Regions from separate parts of the Streptomyces sp. NBC_01428 genome, predicted to be linked through region 1. Evidence: predicted binding sites of a transcription regulator. Region 1 holds the regulator's gene; the other holds the start of a gene.

What was found. Region 1 encodes HspR, which represses chaperone genes until heat shock. Its sites were predicted from a motif close to TTGAGNNNNNNNNNCTCAA; they were not measured.
Region 2: a site for HspR is predicted at 5,977-5,995, ahead of lon (endopeptidase La). Genes of this name have one in related genera too.

What each region holds. Positions count from the first base shown of each region.
Region 1 covers NZ_CP109499.1:4,523,649-4,533,168, forward strand. The annotation lists gene OG406_RS19590 (hypothetical protein) at 1-260, opposite strand, end outside; gene OG406_RS19595 (helix-turn-helix transcriptional regulator) at 439-1,449, shown strand; gene OG406_RS19600 (helix-turn-helix transcriptional regulator) at 1,462-2,568, opposite strand; gene OG406_RS19605 (sugar ABC transporter substrate-binding protein) at 2,997-4,124, opposite strand; gene OG406_RS19610 (heat shock protein transcriptional repressor HspR) at 4,620-5,075, opposite strand; gene dnaJ (molecular chaperone DnaJ) at 5,083-6,273, opposite strand; gene grpE (nucleotide exchange factor GrpE) at 6,307-6,984, opposite strand; gene dnaK (molecular chaperone DnaK) at 6,981-8,849, opposite strand; gene OG406_RS19630 (MraY family glycosyltransferase) at 8,997-9,520, opposite strand, start outside.
Region 2 covers NZ_CP109499.1:3,338,450-3,347,969, reverse strand. The annotation lists gene OG406_RS14320 (multifunctional oxoglutarate decarboxylase/oxoglutarate dehydrogenase thiamine pyrophosphate-binding subunit/dihydrolipoyllysine-residue succinyltransferase subunit) at 1-801, opposite strand, end outside; gene OG406_RS14315 (HAMP domain-containing sensor histidine kinase) at 1,084-2,220, opposite strand; gene OG406_RS14310 (response regulator transcription factor) at 2,283-3,020, opposite strand; gene OG406_RS14305 (spermidine synthase) at 3,133-3,810, opposite strand; gene OG406_RS14300 (rhomboid-like protein) at 4,107-4,988, shown strand; gene OG406_RS14295 (GNAT family N-acetyltransferase) at 5,026-5,766, opposite strand; gene lon (endopeptidase La) at 6,018-8,432, shown strand; gene OG406_RS14285 (lysozyme) at 8,595-9,413, opposite strand.

The sequences.
Region 1 (9,520 bases):
TTCGCGTTGCCCCAGCCACTGTCGGCCAGGTCCGTCCGTACATTGCCCCAGCCGCTGTCGCCGGGCAGCGCCTTCGCCACGTTGCCCCAGCCACTGTCGGCGGGGAGCGCCTTCGCCGCGTTGCCCCAGCCACTGTCCAGAGCGAGAGCCGCCGGCCCGTTGCCCCAGCCACTGTCCAGGGAGAGAACCGCGGGCTCACTGCCCCAGCCACTGTCCGGTGGCGCGGAGGTGGTCGACGAACCCCCCGCCGCGAGACCCACACCACTCAGGGCCCCGACAGCCACAACCGCGGAGAAAGCGGTGGCAAGTACCGAGCGAAGCATTCTCCTGTACATAGTCGGCTTCGTCCTCACTTGATCGGATCCTCTCCCCCGGTAATGAAGACGATGTCTCATTCAGGCACGTCACCACCACCGACACGATGCATCATGTTCCTGCATGTTCAGGACCCTGGGGGGTGGCGATTTGCCCATAGAACGCACAAACCAGACACATCCCCATCCCGTCACGGAACTTTGTGACGAAGGGGCGCGCTTGTACACGAGCGCTTTGAGCACCGGACGGATCGCCCGGGCCGAGGCGACGGCAGCGCCATGCCTGCTGGAGTTCGCCCTGCTGCGCCCGGATCCCGACGACTCCAACTGGCTGCGCCCGGTGCCGCCGTCCGTCGCGCTCACCCAGCGTCTCCACCCTATTGAGCGCGAGATCCAGGAGCGCAGGCGGCGCACCATCGAACTGACCGAATCATTCGAGCCGTTCATGATGGTCAGCGCGATGGCACCCGCCCCCACCCACGCCATCACCGTGCTGGAGGGCATCGACCGGATCAACGCCGCGCTCGACATCGCGACCTCCGAGTGCCACACGGAGATGCTCACCATCCAGCCCGGCGGCCGCCGCAGCGAGCACATCCTGAACCAGGCCCTCGAACGGGACCGCCCGCTCACCGACCGCGGCGTCCGCATCCGCACGCTCTACCAGCACACGGTCCGCTACAGCCAGGGCACCGCCGCCTACATGGACCGCATAGCCAGCGGAAAGATCGAGATCCGGACGCTGGAGGAGCTGATCGAGCGGCTCATCATCTGCGACGGCACCGTCGCCTTCATCCCGGCGAGCGACGACAACCAGTTCGCCCTCGAACTGCGCCACCCCGGCCTCGTCCGCTATCTGACCAGGGTCTTCGAGCAGCTCTGGCGGCGCGCCACCCCGCTGCGCGAGGAAGTCACCTACGAGTCCACCCCGGACGGCATCACGGGCGTCCAGCGCTCCATAGCCAAGCTGCTCATCGAGGGCCACGTGGACGAGGCCATCGCCCGCAGGCTCGGGATGAACGTCCGCACCTGCCGGGCCCACATCGCGAAACTGGCGGCCTCCCTGGGCAGCGGCAGCCGCGCCCAACTCGGCTTCCTGATCGCCCAGTCGGGCATCCTGGAACAGGACCACTGACCGGCCGGCAACTCAGCGCTGGGCGGGCGAGCCCTGACCCGGCAGCCCCTGGACACCGGCCGCGCCCGGACCGGCCACGGAAGGGCCTGCCACGGCACCCGCGCCGTGCCGGGGCACGGTGACGGGGGACGGCTCCGGCGAGCGCGGCGGCCCGTCCAGCCCCGCCTGCGCGATCCGCACGCCCAACTGCGTACGGCTGGCCGCCCCCAGCGTCTCCGAGAGCCGGGCGATGTGGGCCCGGCAGGTGCGGACACTGATGCCGAGACGTTCGGCGACCACCGCGTCCTGATGCCCCTCCGCCAGCAGCGCGGCGATCGAGCGCTCGCGGTGGGTGATGCCCTCGATGCCGGTGGACGGCAGCGGCGAGGCCAGCGGGATCGCGAGGCGCCACAACCGCTCGAACACCGTGACCAGGTAGTCGATCAGCGCCGGATGGCGCAGTTCGAGCGCGATGGTACGGTCCGAGTTGGCGGGGATGAAGGCGACCTTGCGGTCGAAGAGGATGAGCCGTTCCACGACCTCGTCGAGGGTCCGGGCCTCCGCCGCGTCCCCCATCAACTCCATGTAGTTCAGCAGGCCTTGGCCGTGCCGGGCGACATGCGTGTACAGGTCGCGCATGCGCACCCCGCGCCGCCGCATCTCCAGCGCCCGGTGCAGCCCCTCCACCAGTTCGTCCTCGCGCCGGATACCGCCGGGTTGGACCGTCAGGACCTCGCTCGCGCACTCCTCGGTCGCCTTGTCCATGGCGGCCCGGATACGCGGCAGTCCGTCCAGGACGCGGATCGCGGCACCCTCCGCGGGCGCCTGGACGCGGCCGCCGAGACCGGCGTACCACTCGAACGCGGACACCGCGTCGCCCACCCGCGCCTGACTGGCGCTGACCTCCTCGTACACCCCGCGCAGCAGCCGGGTCATGACCTCCTGCGGGGAGGTCGGCACCAGCCAGCCCATGTCGTCGGGGTCGGGGTGCAGCAGCGCCAGTTCCAGCAGGCACGGCACCGGGCCGGCGTCGTCGCGCGGCACCCGGCCGCGCCGCACGGCCCGCGAGTACACCCGGTCGCCGGCCTCGCACAGTCGGTCAGCGCCGTGCGGATGCCCGTCCGTCCCGTGCCCGGCCATCTCCCACCTCTGGCTCCAGCTCCGACCCCTGGCGTGGGCCCCGCGTCAGGGCGTCCTCCGCAGCGCAACTATGCGCGGACGCGTCCGGCACCGCAACACGGCTGCGCCGTCCCCGCGCGCCGTTTCGCCCCTCCTGGTCACCATAAATCCGCACCTCCGCCCCGCCCGTTGCAACAAGCTGCAAGCAGCGCCCCCCGGGCGCCCGGGACTTCGCGGGAACGACCCCCGAAAGACCCCCGGCGCACCGCCCGGGCTTGGCCGGATATCCCCCTCCGCGACGGCGTCCGGCGGGGAGCGGCCCCCGGAACGCGCACGGAACGCGAAGAGGGCCCGGGACGGATGTCCCGGGCCCTCGATGTCGTGCGCCGCTCCACGGGCGCCAGGAGGCTCCCGCCGCTGCCCGGCGGCCTCCCGTGGTGCCCCCGGTGCTACTTGAGCTTCAGAGCGTCGCAGGCCGCCTTGTAGGGGGCGGTGCAGATCTGCTTGACGGTGTAGATGCTGTCCTGCAGGACCGTGTCCTCGATGTTCGCCTTGGTCAGGTCGACCACGGGAACGAGCTGGGCCGGAATGTCCTTGTTCGTCGGGCTGCTCACCTTGTCGCGGGTCAGCGCGTCGAACTCGATCGAGCGGCCCTGGACCCGGGCGACCGCCATCTCCGCGGCGGCGCTCGCCTCCTGCGGATAGGACTTGTAGACGCTCATGAACTGGTCGCCCTTGAGGATCCGCTGCACGGCGACGAGTTCGGCGTCCTGGCCGGTGACCGGCGGCACCTTGCTGACGCCCGCGCTCTTCAGGGCGTCGATGACCGCGCCGGCGATGCCGTCGTTGGCGGCGTACACCCCCGCGATGTTGTCGAGGCCGACCTTCTGGATCGCCTCTTCCATGTTCGCCTTGGCGTTGACCGGGTTCCAGTCCTTGGTGTCGTACTTGTCGGCGACGATCACCTTGTCCTTGAGCTCGGACTCGGCGCCGGACTTGAACTGGGCCGCATTCGGGTCGGTCGTCGCGCCGTTCATCATGACGATCTTCTTCGCCGCCGAGTTGGCACCCAGCGCGCCGACCAGGGCCTTGCCCTGGACCTCGCCCACCAGCTCGTTGTCGAAGGAGATGTACGCGTCGATCGGACCCTGCGCCAGCCGGTCGTACGCGATGACGGGGATGCCGGCGTCCTTGGCCTTCCGCACGCCCTTCGCGATCGACTTCGAGTCCACCGCGTCCAGGAGGATGACGTCGACCTTGTCGTCCACCATCTCCTGGAGCTGGCTGAGCTGCTTGCCCGCGTCCTGCTCGGCGTTCCGGTAGACGACCTCACCCTTCTTCTCGGTGAGCTTCTTGACCTGCTCCTCGATGATCGGGTAGTCGAACTTCTCGTAACGGGTGTTCTCCTTCTCCGGGAGGAGGAGACCCACCTTGATGTCGTCGCCCTTCGTGGGGCTGGCCTTGGCGTCGCTTCCACCGAGCCCGTCCACGACCCCGCAGCCGGCGAGCGAGAGGGCGGCGGCGGACGAGGCCAGGGCTATGACGGTACGACGGAGACCGGTGTTACGAGTGTTCACATCAGGTGCCTTCCGGGCGAGGTTGCAGCATTGCGACCCAGGTGGCTGAAAGCCAACGCGGCGATCACCTCAGCGTCAAGGAGTAGCCACTTAACGAGATGGCAACAGCGTTCTGTGTTCCACAAGTGAACACGGTGGGAAGAGGTTACGCCCGAGGTTCCAGCAATCCCCTCAGCTTCACCCTGTGTCATCCACACGACGCGACCGACGTCCCGGACCGCGCGACCCCATCCACCTTGCCTTTAACGCTTGTTGACAGCCGGGTAAACCCCGGGAACCAGGCCTCGGCGCGAGCCGTCGCGCGGCACCGGATCCCGCGACCACGTCATGCGGGCGTCCGAACGAATGCGGTCAACCCGCCCATTCCGCCTGGACCGTAAAGATCGAGCCACCACGGACCGCGACCGGTCGGAAACGGTCACGGACTCCGCCGAGCACGCGAGAAGGGGCCCGGAGGAAGAACCTCCGGGCCCCTTCTCGGGTGCTGTGCTTCGGTCACTGATCGGGCGACCGCTTGGGACGCCAGACCACCAAGGCGCTCGTGTGCTGGACCTCCTGGTACGGGACCAGGTCACGCCGGTAGGAGGCGTGCACGGCGGCCTCGCGCTGCTGCATGGCCGCCGCGGCGCCGTCGAGGGCCGACTGGAGCTCGGCGACCCGCGACTGGAGCGCCGCCACCTGGTTCTCCAGCTCGATGATGCGCTTGATGCCGGCCAGGTTGATGCCCTCGTCCTGCGACAACTGCTGGACGGTGCGCAGCAGTTCGATGTCGCGGGCCGAGTAGCGGCGGCCCCGGCCGGCCGTGCGGTCGGGAGAGACCAGGCCGAGCCGGTCGTACTGACGCAGGGTCTGCGGGTGCAGTCCGGAGAGCTGGGCCGCCACCGAGATGACGTAGACCGGCGTCTCCTCGGTCAGTTCGTACGGGTTGCGCCGCCGACCGGTGGTGTCCATGGCTCCGTCATGCTCCCTTCGCGGCCTGGAACAGCTCCGCCCGCGGATCCTCACCCGCGGTCGCCTCGCGATACGCCTCCAGCGCGTCACGAGCCTTGCCCGACACGTCCTGCGGAACGGCCACCTCGACGGTGACGAGCAGGTCGCCCCGTGTGCCGTCCTTGCGGACCGCGCCCTTGCCCCGGGCGCGCATGGTGCGTCCGTTGGGTGTGCCCGGCGGCAGCTTCAGCGTCACCGCGGGGCCGCCCAGGGTGGGCACCTTCACCTCGCCGCCGAGGGCCGCCTCCGTGAAGGTGACGGGCACCGTGACGGTGAGGTTGTCGCCCTTGCGGCCGAAGACCGGGTGGGCGTCCACGTGGACCGTGACGTACAGGTCGCCGGAGGGGCCCCCGCGTTCACCGGGAGCGCCCTTGCCGCGCAGCCGGATCCGCTGGCTGTCACTGACGCCGGCGGGGATCCGCACCTGCATGGTCCGGGACGACTTGGCACGGCCGCTGCCCTTGCAGACCTCGCACGGGTTCTCCGAGATCAGTCCGCGGCCCTTGCAGTCCGGGCACGGGTCGGTGAGCGAGAAGCCACCGCCCGAACCGCGGGCGACCTGGCCGGTGCCGACGCACGTCGGGCACACACGGGGTGTGCCGTTCGCGTCGCCGGTGCCCGAACAGGCCTTGCAGGGGGCCTGCGAGGTCATGCGCAGCGGGACGGTCGCGCCGTCCACCGCCTCGGTGAAGCTGAGCGTCACCTCGGTGTCGATGTCCTGGCCGCGCCGGGGCTGCGTACGGGTTCCCGTACCGGCGCCGCCGCGGTTGAACAGGCCACCGAAGACGTCGCCTATGCCCCCGCCGAAGCCACCGGCTCCGCCGGCCTGGCCGCCGCCCTGGGCACCGCCTCCGAAGAGGTCGCCCAGGTCGAAGTTGAAGTTCCCGCCGCCCGCGCCGGGACCCGGCCGGAAGCCGCCGTTGCCGAAGAGGGCGCGTGCCTCGTCGTACTCCTTGCGCTTCTTGGGGTCACCGAGGACGTCGTTCGCCTCGGAGATCTCCTTGAAGCGCTCCTCGGCCTTGACGTTGCCCTTGTTGGCGTCCGGATGGTTCTCGCGGGCGAGCTTCCGGTACGCCTTCTTGATCTCGGCCTCGGTGGCGTCCTTGGGGACGCCGAGGACCTTGTAGAAGTCCTTCTCGATGAAGTCCTTGGTGCTCATCCCCGACGTCCCTCCTTCCTCGTCCGTTCAAGCTCAGCCCTCGTCCGGGCCACCGCTCTCCTTGTCCTTGGCGGTCTCGTCCGCCTCGGCCGCCTCGGCCGACTGGTCGGACTTGACCGTCGTCGCCCCGGGCTGCGGCTCGGCGACCGCCACCCGCGCGGGGCGGATGGTGCGCTCGCCGAAGCGATACCCCGGCTGCAGAATCGCCACGCACGTCGTCTCCGTGACGTCCGGCGCGTACGAGTGCATCAGGGCCTCGTGGATCGTCGGGTCGAAGGGCTCGCCCTCCTTGCCGAACTGCTGGAGCCCCATCTTGGCCGCGACGGTCTCCAGCGACTCGCCGACGGACTTGAATCCGCCGACCAGTTCGCCATGCTCCCGCGCGCGGCCGATGTCGTCGAGCACGGGCAGGAGCTCGGTCAGGAGGTTCGCCACGGCGATCTCCTTGACCGCGATCCGGTCACGCTCGACGCGGCGGCGGTAGTTCTGGAACTCGGCCTGGAGGCGCTGGAGGTCGGCGGTGCGCTCGGTGAGACCCGTGCGTGCCTGGTCCAGTTGTGCCGTCAGGCCGGCCAACTGTGCGCTGTCGTCCCCGTCCGGGGCCGCCGCCCCCTCCGCAGAGGGGGTGGTGGGCTTCGGATCGGCGTCGTCGGAGGTGGCGCCGGAGGGGACGTCGGGCTGCTCTTCGAAGCCCGGGGTCTCCTCCGTCACGCGGCACCGTCCTTGCGGTCCTCGTCGACGATCTCGGCGTCGACCACGTCCTCGTCCGCGCCGTCGGCCTTCGGGGCCCCGTCACCCGGGGCGTCGCCGCCCGCGGCCTGCGCGGCCTGAGCGTCGGCGTACATGGCCTGGCCCAGCTTCTGGGAGACGGCGGCGACCTTCTCGGTGGCCGTGCGGATCTCCGCTGTGTTGTCGCCCCCGGCGGCCTCGCCCTTGAGCGCGGCCTTCAGCTCCTCGACGGAGGCCTCGACCTCGGTCTTGACGTCACCGGGGACCTTGTCCTCGTTGTCCTTGAGGAACTTCTCCGTCTGGTAGACGAGCTGCTCGCCCTGGTTGCGGGTCTCGGCGGCCTCGCGGCGGGCGTGGTCCTCCTCCGCGTACTTCTCGGCCTCTTCGCGCATCCGGTTGACCTCGTCCTTCGGCAGCGAGGAGCCACCGGTGACGGTCATCTTCTGCTCCTTGCCCGTGCCCAGGTCCTTCGCGGTCACGTGCATGATGCCGTTGGCGTCGATGTCGAAGGCGACCTCGATCTGCGGGACGCCACGCGGGGCCGGCGGCAGACCGGTCAGCTCGAACATCCCGAGCTTCTTGTTGTACGCCGCGATCTCGCGCTCGCCCTGGTAGACCTGGATCTGCACGGACGGCTGGTTGTCCTCGGCCGTCGTGAAGATCTCGGACCGCTTGGTCGGGATCGTGGTGTTGCGCTCGATGAGCTTGGTCATGATCCCTCCCTTGGTCTCGATGCCGAGGGACAGCGGGGTCACGTCGAGGAGCAGGACGTCCTTGACCTCACCCTTGAGGACACCGGCCTGCAGGGCGGCGCCGATGGCGACGACCTCGTCCGGGTTCACGCCCTTGTTCGCCTCGTTGCCACCGGTCAGCTCCTTGACGAGCTCGGCGACGGCGGGCATACGGGTGGAGCCACCCACGAGAACGACGTGGTCGATCTCGGAGAGGTTGATGCCGGCGTCCTTGATGACGTTGTGGAACGGCGTCTTGCAGCGCTCCAGCAGGTCGGCCGTCAGCTGCTGGAACTGGGCGCGCGTGAGCTTCTCGTCCAGGTGCAGCGGGCCCTCGGCGGACGCCGTGATGTAGGGCAGGTTGATCGAGGTCTCGGTGGACGAGGACAGCTCGATCTTGGCCTTCTCGGCGGCCTCGCGGAGGCGCTGGAGGGCCATCTTGTCCTTGGACAGGTCCACGCCGTGACCGGCCTGGAACTGCTTGACCAGGTAGTCCATGACCCGCTGGTCCCAGTCGTCACCACCGAGGTGGTTGTCGCCGTTCGTGGCCTTCACCTCGACGACGCCGTCACCGATCTCCAGGAGGGAGACGTCGAACGTGCCACCACCGAGGTCGAAGACGAGGATCGTCTGGTCGTCCTTGTCGAGGCCGTACGCCAGGGCGGCGGCGGTCGGCTCGTTCACGATGCGCAGGACGTTCAGGCCCGCGATCTCGCCGGCCTCCTTCGTCGCCTGACGCTCGGAGTCGTTGAAGTACGCCGGGACGGTGATGACCGCGTCGGCCACCTTCTCGCCCAGGTACGCCTCGGCGTCGCGCTTCAGCTTCTGCAGGATGAAGGCGCTCATCTGCTGCGGGTTGAAGCTCTTGCCGTCGAGCTCGATCTTCCAGTCCGTGCCCATGTGACGCTTCACCGAACGGATGGTCCGGTCCACGTTCGTGACCGCCTGGCGCTTGGCGACCTCGCCGACGAGCACCTCACCGTTCTTCGCGAAGGCGACGACGGACGGCGTGGTCCTGGCGCCCTCGGCGTTGGTGATGACGGTGGGCTCGCCGCCCTCCAGAACGCTGACGACTGAGTTAGTCGTGCCCAGGTCGATGCCGACCGCACGTGCCATTTCGATTCCTCCAACAATGACTTGAGTGGAACAGGCTCAAGTGTGCACGACGTCCGCCGCTCGGTCAACAGACCTGAGTCGTGGGGGCTCAACTCTTATCCGTTCCTTACGCGCAGGAAGCCCGTGACCTGCGGTTTTCACACGCAGCTAGGGGACTTTCACCGCACCGTTCGCCACATCCGCCGGGGGACGGAGGAGATTTCCGGGTCGGTGCGCGGCCCCTGTGGCGGGTCCCCCGGGAGCGGGGATCGCATGCGGACGGGACCGGGGCCGGACGCCGGGGCGGCGCGGGCGGGGTCCGGGACGCAGGGCTCCCGCGGCCCCGACGAGCAGCACGGCGCCGGCCACCCACAGGGCAGCCCGGGCCCCGAGCCAGCCGAGGTCGATGGACAGCCCGACGAGCGCACCCGCGAACGCGGCGAGCCCCATCACCACCATGACGCCCTGCCGGGTCAGCCCCGCCCGGCGCAGCCGGTGCACCAGATGGTCGGGCGCGGACCGCAGTACCGGCCGCCCGGCGCGCCGCCGGGACACGAGGACCAGGACGGCGTCGGCGCTGACCACGGCCGTCAGCGCGAACGCGGCGCCGAACCCGGGCCCGGCGGGCCGCTCCGCGTGCACCAGCACGACGGCCGAGGCCAGCACGAACCCGGCGAACTGGGAGCCGCACC
Region 2 (9,520 bases), 1.2 Mb from region 1:
CTTGATGCCGGCGACGACGAGCTGGCGGTCGCCGTTCGGCTTCACCAGGTCGATGGCGAGCCCGAAGGTGACGTGCGCGGGCTTGACGAGGGTGGGCTTCCCGTCCTTCTCCGCGAAGTGCCAGTTCATCGACGGCATGGCCTTGATGGCCTGCACCATCGCGTACCCGATGAGGTGGGTGAAGGAGATCTTCCCGCCCCGGGCCCGCTTCAGGTGGTTGTTGATCACGATGCGGTTGTCGAAGAGCAGCTTCACCGGGACCGCGCGCACGGACGTGGCCGTGGGCACCTCCAGCGAGGCGTTCATGTTCTTCGCGACGGCACCGGCGGGACCGCGCAGGGTCACGTACTCCGGGCCCTCGGGCGCCTCCTTGGCCGGCTCGGCCTTCGGCTGCGCGGCGGCCGGAGCGGCCTTCGCGGGAGCCGGGGCGGCGGCAGCGGGCTTCGGAGCCGCGGGAGCGGCCGCCGGAGCGGGCGCGGGCGCCGGAGCGGCGGGAGCCGCCTGAGGGGGAGCCTGGCGCGCCGCTGGCGGCGCGGGCGCGGCCGGAGCGGCCGGCGCGGGTGTGGTGGTCCCTGCGGCCCCCGCGGCCGCAGTACCCGCCGGAGCCGAGGCGGCGGGCGCCCCGGGCTTGTAATCGGCGAAGAAGTCCCACCAGGCTCGGTCTACGGAGTTCGGATCCTGGAGGTACTGCTGATAGATCTCGTCGACGAGCCACTCGTTGGGTCCGAAGGCCGCAGCGGGGTTCTTCCCGGCTTGGTCCTCGGTCGAAGTGCTCGAGTTACTGGGGGACTGTGGCGACACGGCGGCAACCGCCCTCTTCCGCTTCACAAGGTGATGGACAGCGGGAATAAAGGCTACGCCTCCCCGGCCGGGTAGGTCAGGCCGGGCCCGTCCAACGTCGTGCAAGTCACATCGGAATCCGTGTTTCGCGCAGGGAAATGGCGGGAAACAAGCGGGGTTCCGCTTCTGGAAGGGTACGCCCGGACGCGGGCTGCGGCACGACTCGCGCGGTCGTGTGCCTGATCACACGTGTACGTGTGCGGCGACCGTGATGGATCTTGCGGCTCCGCTTCGAACTTTACGTCAACTTGGCAGAGAAGGAAGTCCCGGAAGGATGACCTGGATCCGGCAACCCCGCTCGGATTCGGCCACACCGATCCGGCCGCCGTGCAGATCGACCGCCCAGCGGGCGATGGCCAGGCCGAGGCCCGTGCCGCCGTCGCTGCCCGGGCCGTGCGGTGCGGGTACCCCGCCGCGGTTGAACCGCTCGAAGACGCGGTGCCACTCCGACTTCGGGATGCCGGGTCCCTCGTCCAGGACCTCCAGCGACAGCGACTCCGGGTGATCGCCCCGTCGCGCCCTGACCGTCACCCGGCCGTGCGCCGGACTGTGCTTGACCGCGTTGTCGATGAGATTCGCCACGACCTGGTGGATCCGCTCCGGGTCCGCGTGCGCGGTCAGCTCCGGAGGGGACACGTCGAGGTGTAGATGGACGTCGGTGCGGGTGTGGCTGCCGGAGCCGGACGCGATGTCAGCGCGCGCCGAGGCGACCATGTTGGCCTCCTTCAGCACGCCCGACAGATACGGCCACACCTCGAAGCGCCGGCGGCGCAGCGGGACCACGCCGTTGTCCAGGCGGGACAGGTCGAGCAGCGTCTCCACGAGACGTCCGAGCCGCTCCGTCTGCTTCAGCGCCGTGCGCATCGTCTCGGGGTCGGCGGCGGACACCCCGTCCACGACGTTCTCCAGCACGGCCCGCAGCCCCGCGATGGGGGTGCGCAGCTCGTGCGAGACGTTCGCCACGAGTTCCTTGCGCTGGCGGTCCTGGGCCTCCAGCTCGTCCGCCATGAGGTTGATGGTCTGGGCGAGGTCGCCCAGCTCGTCCCGCCGGTCGTCCCGCACCCGGCGCGTGTAGTCGCCGTGCGAGATGGACCGGGCCACCGCGTTCATCTCGTCCAGCGGCGCGGTGAGCGAGTGCGCCACGAACTGCGTGATCAGCAGAGTGGCGATCATCGAGAACACCGTGATGAAGCGGAGCTCCGTCTTGGTGTGCACCGCGATCATGGACAGACCGGTGGTGATGAGCACCGAGATGACGACCAGGGTGCCCAGCTTGGTCTTGATCGAGAAGGGCCGGAGACCGCCCCAGGGGCCCGTGCCCCTGCGCTCCCCGGAGGAGCGCGCACCGAGCCCGCGCCCCCGCTCGCCGAGCACGCTCATCCCATCAGCCCCTCACGAAGGTCCCGGCCATGAAGGTCCCGACGTTCCGACGGCGGCCCCGCTCAGGGAGTCGGGGTCTCCAGCGCGTAACCCACGCCGTGCACCGTACGGATCCGCTCGGCACCGATCTTGCGGCGCAGCGCCTTGATGTGACTGTCCACGGTCCGGGTGCCGGACGCGTCGGCCCAGTCCCACACCTCGGCGAGCAGCTGCTCGCGCGAGAGTACGGCACGCGGGGTGTTCGCGAGGCAGACCAGCAGGTCGAACTCGGTGGGCGTGAGGTGCACGTCCTCGCTGCGCACCCGCACCCGGCGCTGTGCGTGGTCGATCTCCAGCTCGCCGAGGCGCAGGATGCCGCTGCGGGGCGTGGAGGCGGCGACCACGGCGCGCTCGACCCTGCGGAGCAGGACGTGCACGCGAGCGGCCAGCTCACGCATCGAGAACGGCTTCGTCATGTAGTCGTCGGCGCCGACGCCGAGTCCGACCAGCATGTCGGTCTCGTCGTCACGCGCGGTGAGCATCAGCACCGGCACCGGGCGGGCGGCCTGCACGCGACGGCAGACCTCCAGGCCGTCGAAGCCGGGCAGCATGATGTCGAGGATCAGCAGATCGGGCTGCCAGGCCTCGGCCGTGTCCACCGCGGCGGGACCGTCGCCCGCGGTTTGCACGAGGAATCCCTCGGCGCGCAGGCGGGCCGCGATGGCCTCGACGATCGTCGGGTCGTCCTCGACCACCAGCACCCGGCGCTGAGCGCCCTGTGTCGCCGCCGTGCCGTTCTGGGAGGTGTGTGTCTGCTCCATCGCCCGCCCCTGAGTGTGCTTTCCGGAATCCGTGGGGTGATCCCATGACTGCGCTTGACGCTTGAATGATCCGCGTCAGGAAAGCAGAGTACGGGCAGGCAAGGGGCCTCGGCTATCCAGGCCTTACCGCGAGATGCACCACGTCGGGAACGCCCCGGGCAACGGGGATCTCTTCGGTACGGACCCGTTGGAATCCGGCATTCCGCAAGGTTCCTTCAAATTCCGGAGAGGGCTGGGCCGACCACACGGCCAGTACGCCGCCCGGCTTCAACGCCCTTGCGCAGCTTGCGAGTCCGGCCTCCCCGTACAGGCCCGCGTTGCCCTCCGTGACCGTCCAGCCGGGTCCGTTGTCGATGTCGAGACACAGGGCGTCGAACGTGTCGGAGATCTCATTGACGTAGTCGAGGAGATCGTCCTCGACGATCTCGGTGCGCGGGTCGGCCAGGGCCGTCGCCGACAGCTCGGCGAGGGGACCCTCGCGGTGCCAGTCGACGATGGCCGGCTCCCGCTCGACCACCGTGATCCGCCCCCAGCGCGCGTCCGCGGCGGCGTGCGCGAGGGAGAACCCGACGCCGAGCCCGCCGATCAGCACGCTCGGCTCCGGTCGTGCGTCCAGGGCGTCACGGGCGGCGTCCACCAGCAGGCGCTCGGAACGCCCGTCGGAGGTGTCCATCAGGAAGCACCCGTTGGCGATGATCTGGAGCAGCGCCCCGTGACGCCGCAGCACCACCTCGCCGTACGGGCCCTGGCGCCGGTCGATGACCACAGGGGTGTCGTACGTGGCAGTCATGGCCGCCATCCTGGCACCGGTCGGGCACGGAGGGGTGGAATATCCGGGTCGTGCACCGGTCCGAGGTCCAGGGGCCGCCTCCGTGGGTGTCGCGGTCTCCCTCGCTCCGACTCTCCCCGCCCCTCTCTCTGCCTCTCCCCGTCTCTCCCCTTCTTTTCTTTACGTGTCCGCATCGCGAGGAATCCCGGAGGTGTCCTGAGGAGTTGCTGAGAATCGCCCCCGCACGCGCGGTGCCGGTCATGGACGGCGGCTGACGGGGAACGGAGCCTGGGACGCGAGGGAAGGGGTCCTGCACGGTGAACCGGAACAGCGACGGGCGACACCCGGCCGACGGGACGTCCGCCGAGCGTGGCGCGGCTCGCGTAGAGCGATCCCTTACCGGTGCCCCCTCGGGGCCGAGCGGTACCGGGCCGGGGCTTCTCGGCGGACTGCCCCGGCAGCGGAGCGCGCCGACGACGACGGGGCAGTCCGCCGGCCCGGCGCCGTCGCCCGCCGCCTCCGGACCCACGGTCGAGGCGGCGCGCCTGCCGGTGGCGATCCGATCCGCCCTCCGGCTCCTGCCCACCCCGCTCGGCACACCCTTCACGTTCGGGTACGCCCTTGTCCTCGCGGTCACCTCGTACGTCGCGAGCCACGCGGACCCCGCGATCGTCCGCTCCCTGCACCAGGCGTCCAGCACGGACGTCGCGCACCTCGTGCGGTATCCCGTGGCGGTGCTGTTCGCGAGCGCGCTGTGGATCGTCGGCGGGTTCCTCTCGCCGTACGCGGCCGGGTTCCTGCTCGTGCTGACCGCGCTGGAGCGGCGGATCGGGGGAGCGCGGGCCGCCGGTGTCTTCCTGCTCGGGCACGTGGTCGCCACGCTGGCCACCGAGGTGCCGGTCGGGCTGGCGGTGTGGGCGGGGCACCTGCCCGGCAGTTCGCTGCACCGGTTCGACTACGGCATCAGCTTCGGTGTCGCCGCGAGCGTCGGTTCCCTCGCGGGGCTCCTCTCGCCGTGGCTGCGGTGGCCGCTGCTGACCCTCGTCGGCTCGGTCCTCGCGGAGGACCTGATCCTGCTCGACGACCCGATGACGAACTGGGGCCACCTCCTGGCACTGGCCCTCGGTGTCGCGACCTGGCCCCTGGTGCGGCGCGCGGCGCGGGCCCGCGCGGTCGCTTCCGCGCCGGTCCGGACCTGACCCGCCGGCCGCCGGGACCCCTCGACGCCGGCTCCCCTCACCTGCCGAGCCCTTCACCCGCCGGGTGTCTCGGCCCCCCGGAACCGCTCCCGGCGCCGCCGTTTCCCGGCCCCTGGGGATGGTCCGCCCCGGTGTACCGCGCGCTCAGCAGCGGTGCCTCCACGCGCCAGCCCAGTGACGCGTAGAGCGCCCGTCCCTCCGGTGTTCCCGCGAGGACGGCGGTCTCCGCGCCCTGCTCCGCCGCCGCCCGGGCGAGCGTGCGCATGACCGTGCGGCCGAGCCCCCGGCGCCGGTGCCCGGGCGACGTCTCGACCTGGTCCACGACGGCCGTCGCTCCCGTCGTGGCGATCTGGCCCCGGGCGGCCCAGGAGCCGTCCGACGCCGTGACCAGGACGCGGGTGACGCCGGCGCGGGACCAGGCGCGCAGCCGGTAGTCAGGGGGGAGGGGTCCGTCCGGACCGGTGTCCTCGGCGGCGGCCAGGGGAGCGGACATCAGGTATCCGGGCTCGGGGTCGGTCCACCAGCCCTCGCCGAGCAGGGGGCGGACGGCCGACGGTTCGGCGAAGACCTTGAGCCAGACGCCGGGCGCGGTCACCGCGTCCGCGACCTTGCGCACCGCCGCCGCCTCGACCCGGTCGTTCGTCTCCCCGATCACGTGCCGCGTGACGTGCCCCTCCTGCCCGACGTCGATCGTGTAGCCCCACGCCCGGACCACCGGCGGCGCCGCCCCGCGGGAGACGACCCATCCGTCCACCCAGGCCCGCACGATCCTGTCCACCCCTGCCCCCTGTTCCCGAGCCGTCCCCCGGGCGGCCCGCCGCACCGAGCATGTAACGGCTCTATGTAGCTAATGACCCTTACGGAGGGGATGATGTCAGGCCGGCCGCCCCCGCGCCACACCTGCCGCGCGGCGGACCTGATTCCAGCGGCTCCCGCGTGATCGCTCACAGCGAACAGTCCCCGGGGAACATTGGGGGACTCCGATGCATTGAGTCCACATAGCTCAACTTGTGTGCCGAAGGGAAGATCATGGCTTCGACGTCCGCATCACTCACCCTGCCCGTGCTGCCGCTCGACGACGAGGTCGTGCTGCCCGGAATGGTGGTTCCGCTCGATCTGAACGACGCCGACGTGCGGGCCGCCGTGGAGGCAGCCCAGGCCGCCGCTCGTTCAACGCCCGGCAAGCCCCAGGTACTCCTGGTCCCGCGTATCGACGGCACGTACGCGAGCACCGGTGTGCTCGGCACCGTCGAGCAGGTCGGCCGACTGGCCGACGGCGACCCCGGCGCGCTGATCCGCGGCCGCGGGCGCGTGAAGGTCGGTGCGGGCACCACCGGTCCCGGAGCCGCGCTCTGGGTCGAGGGCACCCGGGTCGACGAGACCGTGCCCGACCCGCTGCCCGGCCGCGTCACCGACCTGGTCAAGGAATACAAGGCCCTGGCCACCAGCTGGCTGCGCAAGCGCGCCGCCTGGCAGGTCGTGGACCGCGTCCAGCAGATCGACGACGTGTCCGCGCTCGCCGACAACTCCGGTTACTCCCCCTTCCTCTCCGTCGAGCAGAAGGTCGAGCTGCTGGAGACCGCCGACCCGGTCGCCCGTCTGAAGCTCGCCACCGAGCAGCTCCGCGAGCACCTCGCCGAGCAGGACGTCGCCGAGTCCATCGCCAAGGACGTCCAGGAGGGCGTCGACAAGCAGCAGCGCGAGTTCCTGCTGCGCCGCCAGCTCGAAGCCGTACGCAAGGAGCTGCGCGACCTCAAGGGCGAGGAGGGCGAGGAGGAGTCCGACGACTACCGCGCCCGTGTCGAGGCCGCCGACCTGCCGGAGAACGTGCGGGAGGCCGCCCTCAAGGAGGTCGAGAAGCTGGAGCGGTCCAGTGACCAGTCGCCCGAGGGCAGCTGGATCAGGACCTGGCTCGACACCGTCCTCGAACTGCCGTGGAACGAACGGACCGAGGACCAGTACGACATCCAGGGCGCTCAGGCCCTGCTCGACGCCGAACACGCCGGCCTGGCCGACGTGAAGGAGCGCATCACCGAGTACCTCGCCGTGCGCAAGCGCCGCTCGGACCGCGGTCTCGGGGTCGTCGGCGGCCGGCGCGGCGGTGCCGTGCTCGCGCTCGTCGGCCCGCCCGGCGTCGGCAAGACCTCGCTCGGTGAGTCCGTCGCGCACGCCATGGGCCGCAAGTTCGTCCGCGTCGCCCTCGGCGGCGTCCGGGACGAGGCCGAGATCCGCGGCCACCGCCGTACGTACGTCGGCGCGCTGCCCGGCCGGATCGTCCGCGCCATCAAGGAGGCCGGGTCGATGAACCCGGTGGTCCTGCTCGACGAGATCGACAAGGTCGGCTCCGACTTCCGGGGCGACCCGGCGGCGGCGCTGCTCGAAGTCCTCGACCCCGCGCAGAACCACACCTTCCGCGACCACTACCTGGAGGTCGAACTCGACCTCTCGGACGTGGTGTTCCTCGCGACGGCCAACGTGCTCGAAGCCATCCCGGAGGCCCTGCTCGACCGTATGGAGCTGGTCCGCCTCGACGGCTACACCGAGGACGAGAAGGTCGTCATCGCCCGGGACCACCTGCTGCCGCGCCAGCTGGAGCGGGCCGGTCTGGAGAAGGACGAGGTCGTCCTCGACGAGAGCGCGCTGCGCAAGCTCGCCGGGGAGTACACCCGGGAAGCCGGCGTGCGGAACCTGGAGCGGGGCATCGCCCGGCTGCTGCGCAAGGTCGCGGCCCAGCACGAGCTGGGCGAGCGGGAGCTGCCGTTCACGGTGACCGACGCCGACCTGCGCGGACTCGTCGGGCGCCCGCACCACGTGCCCGAGTCCGCCCAGGACCCGGCCGAGCGCCGCACCGCGGTGCCCGGTGTCGCCACCGGTCTCGCCGTGACCGGAGCGGGCGGTGACGTCCTCTTCGTCGAGGCGTCGCTGGCCGACCCGGAGACCGGCGCCGCCGGTCTGACCCTGACCGGTCAGCTCGGCGACGTGATGAAGGAGTCCGCGCAGATCGCGCTCTCCTTCCTGCGCTCGCACGGCGCGGAGCTCGAACTCCCCGTCGGCGACCTGAAGGACCGGGGCGCGCACATCCACTTCCCGGCGGGCGCGGTCCCCAAGGACGGACCGAGCGCGGGTGTCACGATGACGACCGCCCTCGCGTCGCTGCTCTCGGGCCGGCTGGTGCGCACCGATGTGGCCATGACCGGTGAGGTCTCGCTGACCGGCCGGGTGCTGCCCATCGGCGGGGTGAAGCAGAAGCTGCTCGCCGCGCACCGGGCGGGTGTCACGACGGTGATCATCCCGAAGCGCAACGAGGCCGACCTGGACGACGTCCCGGCGGAGGTCCTGGAGAAGCTGGACGTCCACGCCGTCACGGACGTCCGTCAGGTCCTGGAGCTGGCACTGGCGCCGGCGACGAACGGCGCGGTGCCGGAGGTTCCGGTGGCGGCGTGACGGACGCCCATCGGAGGGGAAGGCCCGGGTCCCGTGAGGGAGGCCCGGGCCTTTCCCGTGCGCCGGGTGCGGGCCTCGGCGGTGCGCCCGGTGCGCCCGGTGGGCCCGGTGCGTACGGGGTGGTCGTCCGGGTGACCGCCCCCGTACGCAGTCCGCCGGCGGTCAGCCGTTGGCGAGGGCCACCACGCGGTCCAGGGCTCCGTTGAACTTGTCGTGGTCACCGACCGTCGGGCCGGACGACGTGTACTGCCACATCGTGTAGTAGCCCCAGCCGGCCGGCAGCGTCCCCGGCCCGGTGTCGTACCGGGCGATCCACAGCGGGTTGGCGGCGGCGAAACCGGCGTAGTTGCCGGTGCACTGGCTCCACCAGCTGGTGGCCGTGTAGATCACCGCGTCGCGCCCGGTGCGGGCCTTGTACTGGGTGAGGAAGCTGCTGATCCAGCTGACCATCGCGCTCAGGGTCTTGCCGTAACAGGCGGCACCGTACGGGTTCCACTCGATGTCGAGCGTCCCCGGCAGCGTCTTCCCGTCCTTGGACCAGCCGCCTCCGTGATCGACGAAGTAGTTGGCCTGGACGGCGCCGGTCGTGGTGTCGGGGGTGGCGAAGTGGTACGCGCCGCGGATCATGCCGACGCCGTAGGAGCCGTTGTACTGCTGGGTGAAGGAGGGATTCGTGTAGTACGTGCCCTCGCTCGCCTTCGTGTAGGCCCAGCGGACCCCGCTGTTCCACAGCGTGGCCCAGGCCACGCTGCCCTGGTAGCCGGAGACGTCCACCCCCTCGGTCTGGGCGGCCCGGGTGCCGGTGGGCAGGCCGCCCTGGCCGTCGTGGGCGACGACTCCCATGCCCATCCGCGCGGAACCCCGGGCGGGGACGTCCGCGGCGGACGAGGGGAGCGTGGACAGGAGGGAGAACGCGGCGAGCAGGGTTCCGGCCGCGAGCAGGCGCAGGCGGCGGGCCGTTCCGGATCTGTGCACGGGCATGTGCGTGCCTCCGAAGGGCGATGGAGCTCCACTGGAGCTCGGTGGGGGGAGAGCGCGGGCACGCGGGCCTTGGGGAACAGGTCGTCGTTGACCCAGAATGGCGTGCG